2 regions of the Streptomyces sp. NPDC001549 genome follow, and region 1 is predicted to be linked to the other one. Evidence: riboswitches for the same ligand, from Rfam matches in the RefSeq annotation. Region 1 holds a riboswitch; the other holds the start of a gene.
The links. A riboswitch is a leader RNA that binds a small molecule or an ion and turns the genes downstream of it on or off. The one in region 1 is predicted to bind guanidine.
Positions count from the first base shown of each region.

Region 1 (3,763 bases):
CATGGTCAACAACGCCGGGGTGATGCCGCTCTCGCCGCTGGACGCGCTGAAGGTGGCCGAGTGGGACCGGATGATCGACGTGAACGTGCGGGGTGTGCTGCACGGGATCGCCGCCGCCCTGCCGGTGATGCGCGCCCAGGGCGGCGGGCACTTCGTGAACGTCGCCTCCGTCGGCGCTTACGAGGTGTCGCCCACCGCAGCTGTCTACTGCGCCACCAAGTTCGCCGTCCGTGCCCTGTCCGAAGGGCTGCGCCAGGAGTCGGACGGCTCCGTCCGGGTCACTCTGGTCTCCCCGGGCGTGACCGAGTCGGAGCTGGCCGAAGGGATTTCCGATCCCGCCGCGCGCGAGGCCATGAAGGCCTATCGCGCCGTGGCGCTGCCGGCGTCCGCCATCGCCGAAGCCATTGCCTACGCCGTTGCCCAGCCGGCCGAGGTCGACGTCAACGAGATCGTCGTACGCCCTGCTGCGAGTGCGCAGTGACCACACGGACCGAGTGGAAAGGCGAGGACCTGCCGCGTGCGGGGGGCCTGTGGTTCGTTGCCATGCGGTGCGGGACTCCGTAGGCGCCCGTACTGGCTCCGGGTGACCGCCGTCCTCGCCCGGGATCCGGCGCCGGCGAAGGCTCCCGGCAGGGTCACCGGCGGTGGTACGTCCGGGGGGTTGCGCGGTGTGTCTGCGCGACCGGTGGAGGTGGAGTCCCCTTCAATGGCGCCGCATGACCTTCTCCGCACTGCATCAGCCCCCCGCGCGCGCCGCGGCCCCGTACACCCGCCGGTCGGTCCTCACCGGAGCCTTCGCCCTGGCGGCCGCCACGGCACTGCCGCTCGCCGCGGCGGGGCGGGCGTACGCCGCCGCCACCCCGGACATCATCGGCTGTGCCGCCTGGGGTGCGCGGGCGGCGTCCGAAGACGTCGTCGTCCTGGACAACCGCCCGGAGCGGATCATCGTCCACCACACGGCGACGGCGAACGTGACGGACTACACGAAGCAGCGCGCCTTCGCCCTCGCCCGCGCGATCCAGACGTACCACATGGACGCGCAGGGCTGGATCGACACGGGTCAGCACTTCACCGTCAGCCGCGGGGCCTTCGTGCTGGAGGGACGCCACAAAAGCCTCGCGGAGCTGCGCACCGGCACCCGCCAGGTGCGGGCGGCACACTGCGTCGGCCAGAACACCGTGTCGATCGGCATCGAGAACGAGGGGACGTACACCTCGCAGGACCCGCCGGCGGCCCAGTTCGCGGCCCTGGCCGACCTGTGCGCCCACATCTGCGACCAGTACGGACTGCCCGCGTCGGAAATCTACGGCCACCGCGACTTCAACGCGACCGCCTGCCCCGGCGACCACCTCTACGCCCTGCTCCCGACCCTCCGCAAGGACGTCGCCGACCGCCTCGGCACGCCCGCGCCGGAGGAGGCGTCCGACCCCATCGAGGACCTGGTCCGCCAGGCCACCGGCCGGCCGGCCTCGGAGTACGCGGAATACCTCCCGGCGGGTCTCCTGCCCTGACGGCGCGCCGTCGCCCCGGGCTGCCCGGGCTACAGCCGCCAGTACGCACCGGCACGGGAATCGACATGCACCACGTGGCGGCCGACGCGCACCACGTGGTGGTCCGGGCCGGACCACGAGCCGCAGGCGCCGTCGGCGGCGGGCAGCGGCGTCCAGACCTCCAGGAAGGTGCTGCCGTCCGGATTGGTGCCCCGCTCGACGAGGTTCGCACCGTCCCACCGGAGGGTGCCGGCGTCTTCGCCGGGCTCGCCCGTGAGGTGGTGGAAGTGCACCTGGGAGCCGTCGAAGGACGTCGTACCGGCGAAGCCCCGGCTGTCGGCGTAGTACGAACCGGCCTGCAGCCACACCACTTCGCGGTCCTCGACGAGGGGTCCGCCGTTGCGGCTGATGCCGCGCCGCAGCCAGGCACCGCGCTCGGGCACCGGGACTCCGGGGCCGTCCGGGACGTGGCCGGCCGGCCCCGGCTCAGGCGCGGTCATCGGCGGCGGCCTCGGCGGCCTCGGCCGGCTCGTCCACGGCCAGGAGCGTCAGCGGTACGTTGCCGCGTACGGCCTGCGAGTACGGGCAGACCGCGTCCGCCCGGTGCAGCAGGGGCTGGAGGTCCGCCGCCCGCCACCCGGGCAGGCTGACGGTGAGCGCCACCGCGAGGCCGTAGCCGGCGGGCGTGTCCGTGGTGCCGAGCTGGACCTCGCAGGCCACGCGCGCGGTGGAGGCATCCGCCCCGAACCCGGCGGCGACCTCCGCGAGCGCGGAGGTGAAGCAGGCGGCGAAACCGGCCGCGAACAGCTGCTCGGGGTTGGTGGTGCCGGGCACCTTCTTGCGCGGCGGGGCGAGGCGGACGTCCAGGCGTCCGTCGTCCGTGCGGACGGATCCGGTACGTCCCCCCGCGGCGTGCGCGGTCGTCCGGTACAGGCTGCGGGTGAGTGGCACGGTCATGACGTACGGCCCATCTTGCTCGACGAGGACGCTGCCCGGGTGCGGACAGCGGACGGCGCCGCTCGTGCGGCACCTCGCGCGTCGTCGTGCGTAACCGGGTACGGCGCATCTCGTCCGGGGCCGTGGACCGGCCGCCGGACAATCTAGCAAACGCGCTCCGCGATCCGGGGGCACCACCCCGCGGTGAAGTACCTCACCCCCCACCGACCCGGCCGCCGGACGCCGGCCTGAGGACGGGGGTGTGCGGCCGCGGTCCGCGCCGGGCGGCCGGGGCGGGCACGGGCCCGGGTCAGGGCGCGTGGTGCTGGATGCCCCGCTGACCGGGTACCCGGGTCGACCGGGGCGCACCCGAGCGGCGGTGGTCGGCTCGCTGCCGGCGGCCCGGGAACGGGTTGCGCCGCACGGTGGCGCTGGGGGCCGCGATCAGAAGGCCGACAAGTGCGAGGACCGCGACGAGGATGAGCACGTTGACGAGGTTCATGGTCCTGCCTTTCGTCGAGTATTGACTGCCTGTCACTACATTTTGTTACCGATTAGCGGGCTGTTAAACACAGAGGGTGACAAGAGGTGTCGTCGAGGGCCGCGCCGGCCATGCCGATCCGGCAACATCAGGCGTGCGTACGGGCATTGGCGCGGCACGAGCGGCACCCGCCTGCCACCGACAGGGGACCGGGGCTTTCCCCGCCGGTGCCGCACCGGCAAAGCCCGCCGGAGACACGCCACTTGGTGGCGGCGAACTTTCCGCTGCCGTTCCCGATCGTCCGATCTGCCCTGGTGCGTGTGTTCCTGACGCGCGCGGCCGCGATCACGTGGTCAGGTCGACGCGTACCGTCTCCACCCAGGACGGGGGTGCGGGCGGGGTGTTGCCGATCAGTGCGGCGATCAGCCGGCAGGACGGTGTCTCGTCCGGCCACGGCGTGTACCCGTCGGTCAGCACGATCACGACGTTCGGCCGGTCGGGCAGGGCCAGGGCCGCGCCGATGCCGACCCGCATGTCCGTGCCCCCGCCACCGGCCAGGGTCACCTCGCCGGCACTGCGCACCCGGGTCACGGCATGCACGTCTGCGTCGCATGCGAGGACGGCGACCCGGTTCCCGCCGACGCCGACCTCCCGCAGGACGCCGGTGACTTCGGCTAGGGCGGCCGCGAGCTCGTCCGGGCCCATCGATCCCGAGGTGTCGATGACGACGGCCACCCGCGGCAGCGGCCTGCGCAGACTGGGCAGCACCACCCGGCCGCCGAGCGCGGGCGTCCGGCGCGAGGGGCGGCGGTACGTGTAGTCCACCGCGCCGGCCGCCCACGCGGCGGCCTCGCGG
Region 1 is NZ_JBIAVJ010000006.1:66,467-70,229, forward strand. It holds gene ACFY04_RS12540 (SDR family oxidoreductase) at 1-481, shown strand, start outside; gene ACFY04_RS12545 (peptidoglycan recognition family protein) at 717-1,511, shown strand; gene ACFY04_RS12550 (hypothetical protein) at 1,541-1,990, opposite strand; gene ACFY04_RS12555 (Ohr family peroxiredoxin) at 1,977-2,447, opposite strand; guanidine-III (ykkC-III) riboswitch at 2,523-2,585, opposite strand; gene ACFY04_RS12560 (hypothetical protein) at 2,737-2,928, opposite strand; gene ACFY04_RS12565 (VWA-like domain-containing protein) at 3,253-3,763, opposite strand, start outside.

Region 2 (3,763 bases), on a different contig from region 1:
GAAGGACAGGTTGTCCGTGAAGTCGCAGGCCTGCTTCGTGCAGCCCGGGGTCAGCGCGGACGGGTAGAAATAGACGATCACCTTGCGGCCCTTGTGGTCGGCGAGCGAGACCTCGTTGCCGTCCGCATCGGGCAGGGTGAAGGCGGGGGCGGTGTCGCCCGGCTGGAGTCGCTCGCTCATCGTGACACTCTCCTCGGGAGGGGATCGGTATGCCATGAGACTAAGCTGACAGACTGTTCATGGCGGACTACGCCCCACACGACCACGACGACGACGGAGGCAGCGCGGTGCCGGAAGCCAGGACCCCCGCACAGATCGAGGCGGACATCGTCCGCCGCCGTGAGCAGCTCGCCGAGACGCTCGACGAGATCGGTGTGCGCATGCACCCGAAGACGATCATCGGGGACGCGAAGGCGCGGGTCGCCTCGACTGTCGACCAGACCGCCGGGCGGGCCTTCGCCACGGTGAACCGGATCGTGACGGATCTGCGGGACGGTCTGCGTCACGACGACGGGTCTCCGCGCGTCGACCGGATCGTGCCCGTCGCGCTGGTCGCGGTGAGCCTGGTCGGGCTGCTCGTGGTGTCGGCGCGCCGCAAGCGCGGATGACCCTGAGCGGTACGGGACGGGCGCGGGCAGGTAGGTTCGGGGCGTGAGCGAGAACACCACCCACGACAAGCTGCCCATTCGCATGCTGCACGACCGCGTGCTCGTGAAGTCCGATCTGCCGGAGGGCGAGCGGCGCTCGGGCGGCGGCATCCTGATTCCCGCGACGGCCGCGGTGGGCAAGCGGCTGGCCTGGGCCGAGGTGGTCGCGGTCGGGCAGAACGTCCGGACGGTCGAGCCCGGTGACCGGGTGCTGTACGACCCCGAGGACCGTGCCGAGGTCGAGGTGCGGGGCGCGACGTACGTGCTGATGCGCGAGCGGGACCTGCACGCCGTGGCCGCGGAGCGGCTGGAGGGGTCGGAGGACTCCACCGGGCTGTACCTCTGAGGCTGTGAGCAAGGGCTGGTGGCCCAGGTCACCGGCCCTTTTCGCTGCCCTTTGCTACGGTGGAGGAGAACCCGACGAGACGCGCCGTACCGGGTACGACAAGACGACGCACCCCGTATCGCTCGATGTCTCGGAGGTGCCGTCATGGCATGGGTTCTTCTTCTCGTCGCCGGTCTGCTTGAGGTCGGCTGGTCGATCGGCATGAAGTTCACCGACGGTTTCACCCGGCTGTGGCCCAGTGTGTTCACGGGTGCCGGGATCGTCGCGAGCATGGTGCTGTTGTCGTACGCCGCGAAGACCCTGCCCATCGGTACGGCGTACGGGGTGTGGGTGGGCATCGGTGCCGCCGGCGCGGCCGTGCTCGGTATGGCGGTGCTGGGTGAGCCCGTCACCGCCGCCCGGATCTTCTTCATCTGTCTGCTGCTGGTCGCCGTGGTGGGGCTGAAGGCGACCTCCGGTCACTGACCTGGCCGGAGGCCCGACCCGGTCACTCCAGGAACGCCGACGGCGGGCGCAGGCCGTCCGCCGGGCCTCCGTCGCTGCCTTGTGCGCTGCCTTGTGCGCTGCCTTGTGTGCCCTGGGTGGTGCCGCCCTGGTTGCCGCCCTGGGTGGTGCCGCCGTTGTCCTGGCCGCCGTTGTCCTGGCCTCCGTTCACCGGGCCGCCGTTGTCCTGGCCGCCCTGGTTCTGGCCTCCGTTGTTCTGTCCGCCCTGGTTGCGGCCGCCGGCCGGGTTCGACGGGGAGGGCCGGGCGGGGCGCTCGGGGGCGCTGGGCGAGGGTTCGCCGGGGGGCTCCTGCGGCGGGTTGGATTCCGGGCTGGGCGGTGGCGGGGGCTGTGCGCCGCCGGGCTGGAGTTCCAGGTCGAAGTCGACGGGGTCGGTGCCTTCCAGCGCGGTCTTGGTGTAGGCGGCCCAGATCCGGGCGGGGTAGCCGCCGCCGCCGATGCGGGCCTCGCCGAGGGCGCCGTAGAGGGATTCCAGGGTTCCGGTGTCCGGGTCCTGGCCCATCATCGAGATCACGGTGACCAGGTCCGGGGTGTAGGCGGCGAACCAGGCCGAGCGGTCGAGTTCGCCGGTGCCGGTCTTGCCCGCGGCCGGGTGGCCGGCGGCGAGGGCGGCCGTACCGGTGCCGTTGTCCACGACGCTGACCAGCATGGACGTGGTGGTGTCGGCGGCTTCGCGGCTGATGGCCTGGGTGGGGGTGCGCTGGGGGAGGCCGATGGTGTCGCCGCCCTTGGTGATCTTCTCCAGGAAGGTGTAGGGGGTGCGGCGGCCGTGGTCGGCGAGGGTGGCGTAGGCCTGGGTCATGTCCAGGACACTGGCCTGCAGGGTGCCGAGGGCCATGGCCGGGCCGGGTACGAAGTTGGGGGTGTTCTCGGGGATGCCGAGGTCGATGGCGGTCTTCTTGACCTTGGCGGTGCCGACGTCGACCGCCATCTGTGCGTACACGGCGTTGACGGAGAGGTCGGTCGCGGTGTTGACGGTGATGTTCCCGTAGGAGACCTGGCCCTCGTTCTCGGGGGCGAAGTGGATGCGGCCGCCGGCGACCGGGCGTTTGTTGTCGCCGCTGTAGATCGTGTTCGGGGTGATGCGGCGGCCGTCCTGGGTGCGGGAGCCGTTCTCGACGGCGGCGGCGAAGACGAAGGGCTTGAAGGCGGAGGCGACCTGGTAGTCGTGCCGGGTCGCGTTGTTCACGTACTGCCTGGTGTAGTCGATGCCGCCGTACATGGCGAGGACCTTGCCGGTGGCCGGGTCGATGGAGACGCCGCCGGCCCGGACCAGCCGGTCGGCCTTGCGCTTGTCGGGTTGGAGCTTGTTGACCATCTGGTCGTCGACGGCGTCGACGAGGGCGTTCTGGCGGCGTTTGTCGATGGTGGTGGTGATGCGGTAGCCGCCTTCGGCGAGGGTTTTGTCGTCGAGGATCTTGTTGTCGACGATGTAGTCCTTGATCGCTTCGACGAGGTAGCCGCGCTGGCCGGAGAGGCCGGCGGCGGCGCGGACCTTGCCCGGTTCGGGGAAGCGGGTCGCCGCGCGTTCGGCGGCGGGCAGCCAATTCTTCTTGACCATGCCGTCGAGTACGTAGTTCCAGCGGGCGAGGGCGCGGGGGCGGCTCTGGGGGTGGGCGACGACGTCGAAGGCGCTGGGGGAGTTGAGGAGGGTGGCGAGGTACGCGCCTTCGGCGGTGGTGAGTTTGCCTACGTCCTTGCCGTAGTAGGCCTGGGCGGCGGCCTGGATGCCGTAGGCGTTGCGGCCGAAGTAGCTGGTGTTCAGGTAGCCCTCAAGGATGTAGTTCTTCGACTTCTCACGACCGAGTTTGATCGCGATGAAGAACTCTTTGACCTTTCGTTTGATCGTCTGTTCCTGGCCCAAGTAGTAGTTCTTGACGTACTGCTGGGTGATGGTCGAACCGGACTGGGTGCCCTTGCCGGTCGCGGTGTTCCAGGCGGCGCGGAGCATCGCCTTGGGGTCGACCGCCCGTTCGGAGTAGAAGTCCCGGTCCTCGGCGGCCAGTACGGCCTCCTGCACGGTCCGGGGGATCTGCGACAGCGGCACGTTGACGCGGTTGACCTCGCCGTCGCGGGCGATCTGGGAGCCGTCGGAGTAGAGGTAGACGTTGGACTGCGCGGTGGCGGCGGCGTTGGCCGGCGGGATGTCGACCAGCAGGTAGCCGGCCACGAGGGCGCCGCCGATCAGCAGGGCGATGAGCAGGATGCCGCCCAGGATCATGCGCCAGGTGGGCAGGAAGCGGCGCCGGCCGGTTCTCCTGCCTCG
Region 2 is NZ_JBIAVJ010000002.1:391,400-395,162, reverse strand. It holds gene bcp (thioredoxin-dependent thiol peroxidase) at 1-180, opposite strand, end outside; gene ACFY04_RS04720 (DUF3618 domain-containing protein) at 288-608, shown strand; gene ACFY04_RS04715 (co-chaperone GroES) at 652-993, shown strand; guanidine-III (ykkC-III) riboswitch at 1,037-1,106, shown strand; gene ACFY04_RS04710 (multidrug efflux SMR transporter) at 1,138-1,458, shown strand; gene ACFY04_RS04705 (transglycosylase domain-containing protein) at 1,481-3,763, opposite strand, start outside.
Region 2: it holds a riboswitch for guanidine, as region 1 does, so the genes downstream of both, ACFY04_RS04710 (multidrug efflux SMR transporter) here and ACFY04_RS12555 (Ohr family peroxiredoxin) in region 1, are expected to answer to the same signal.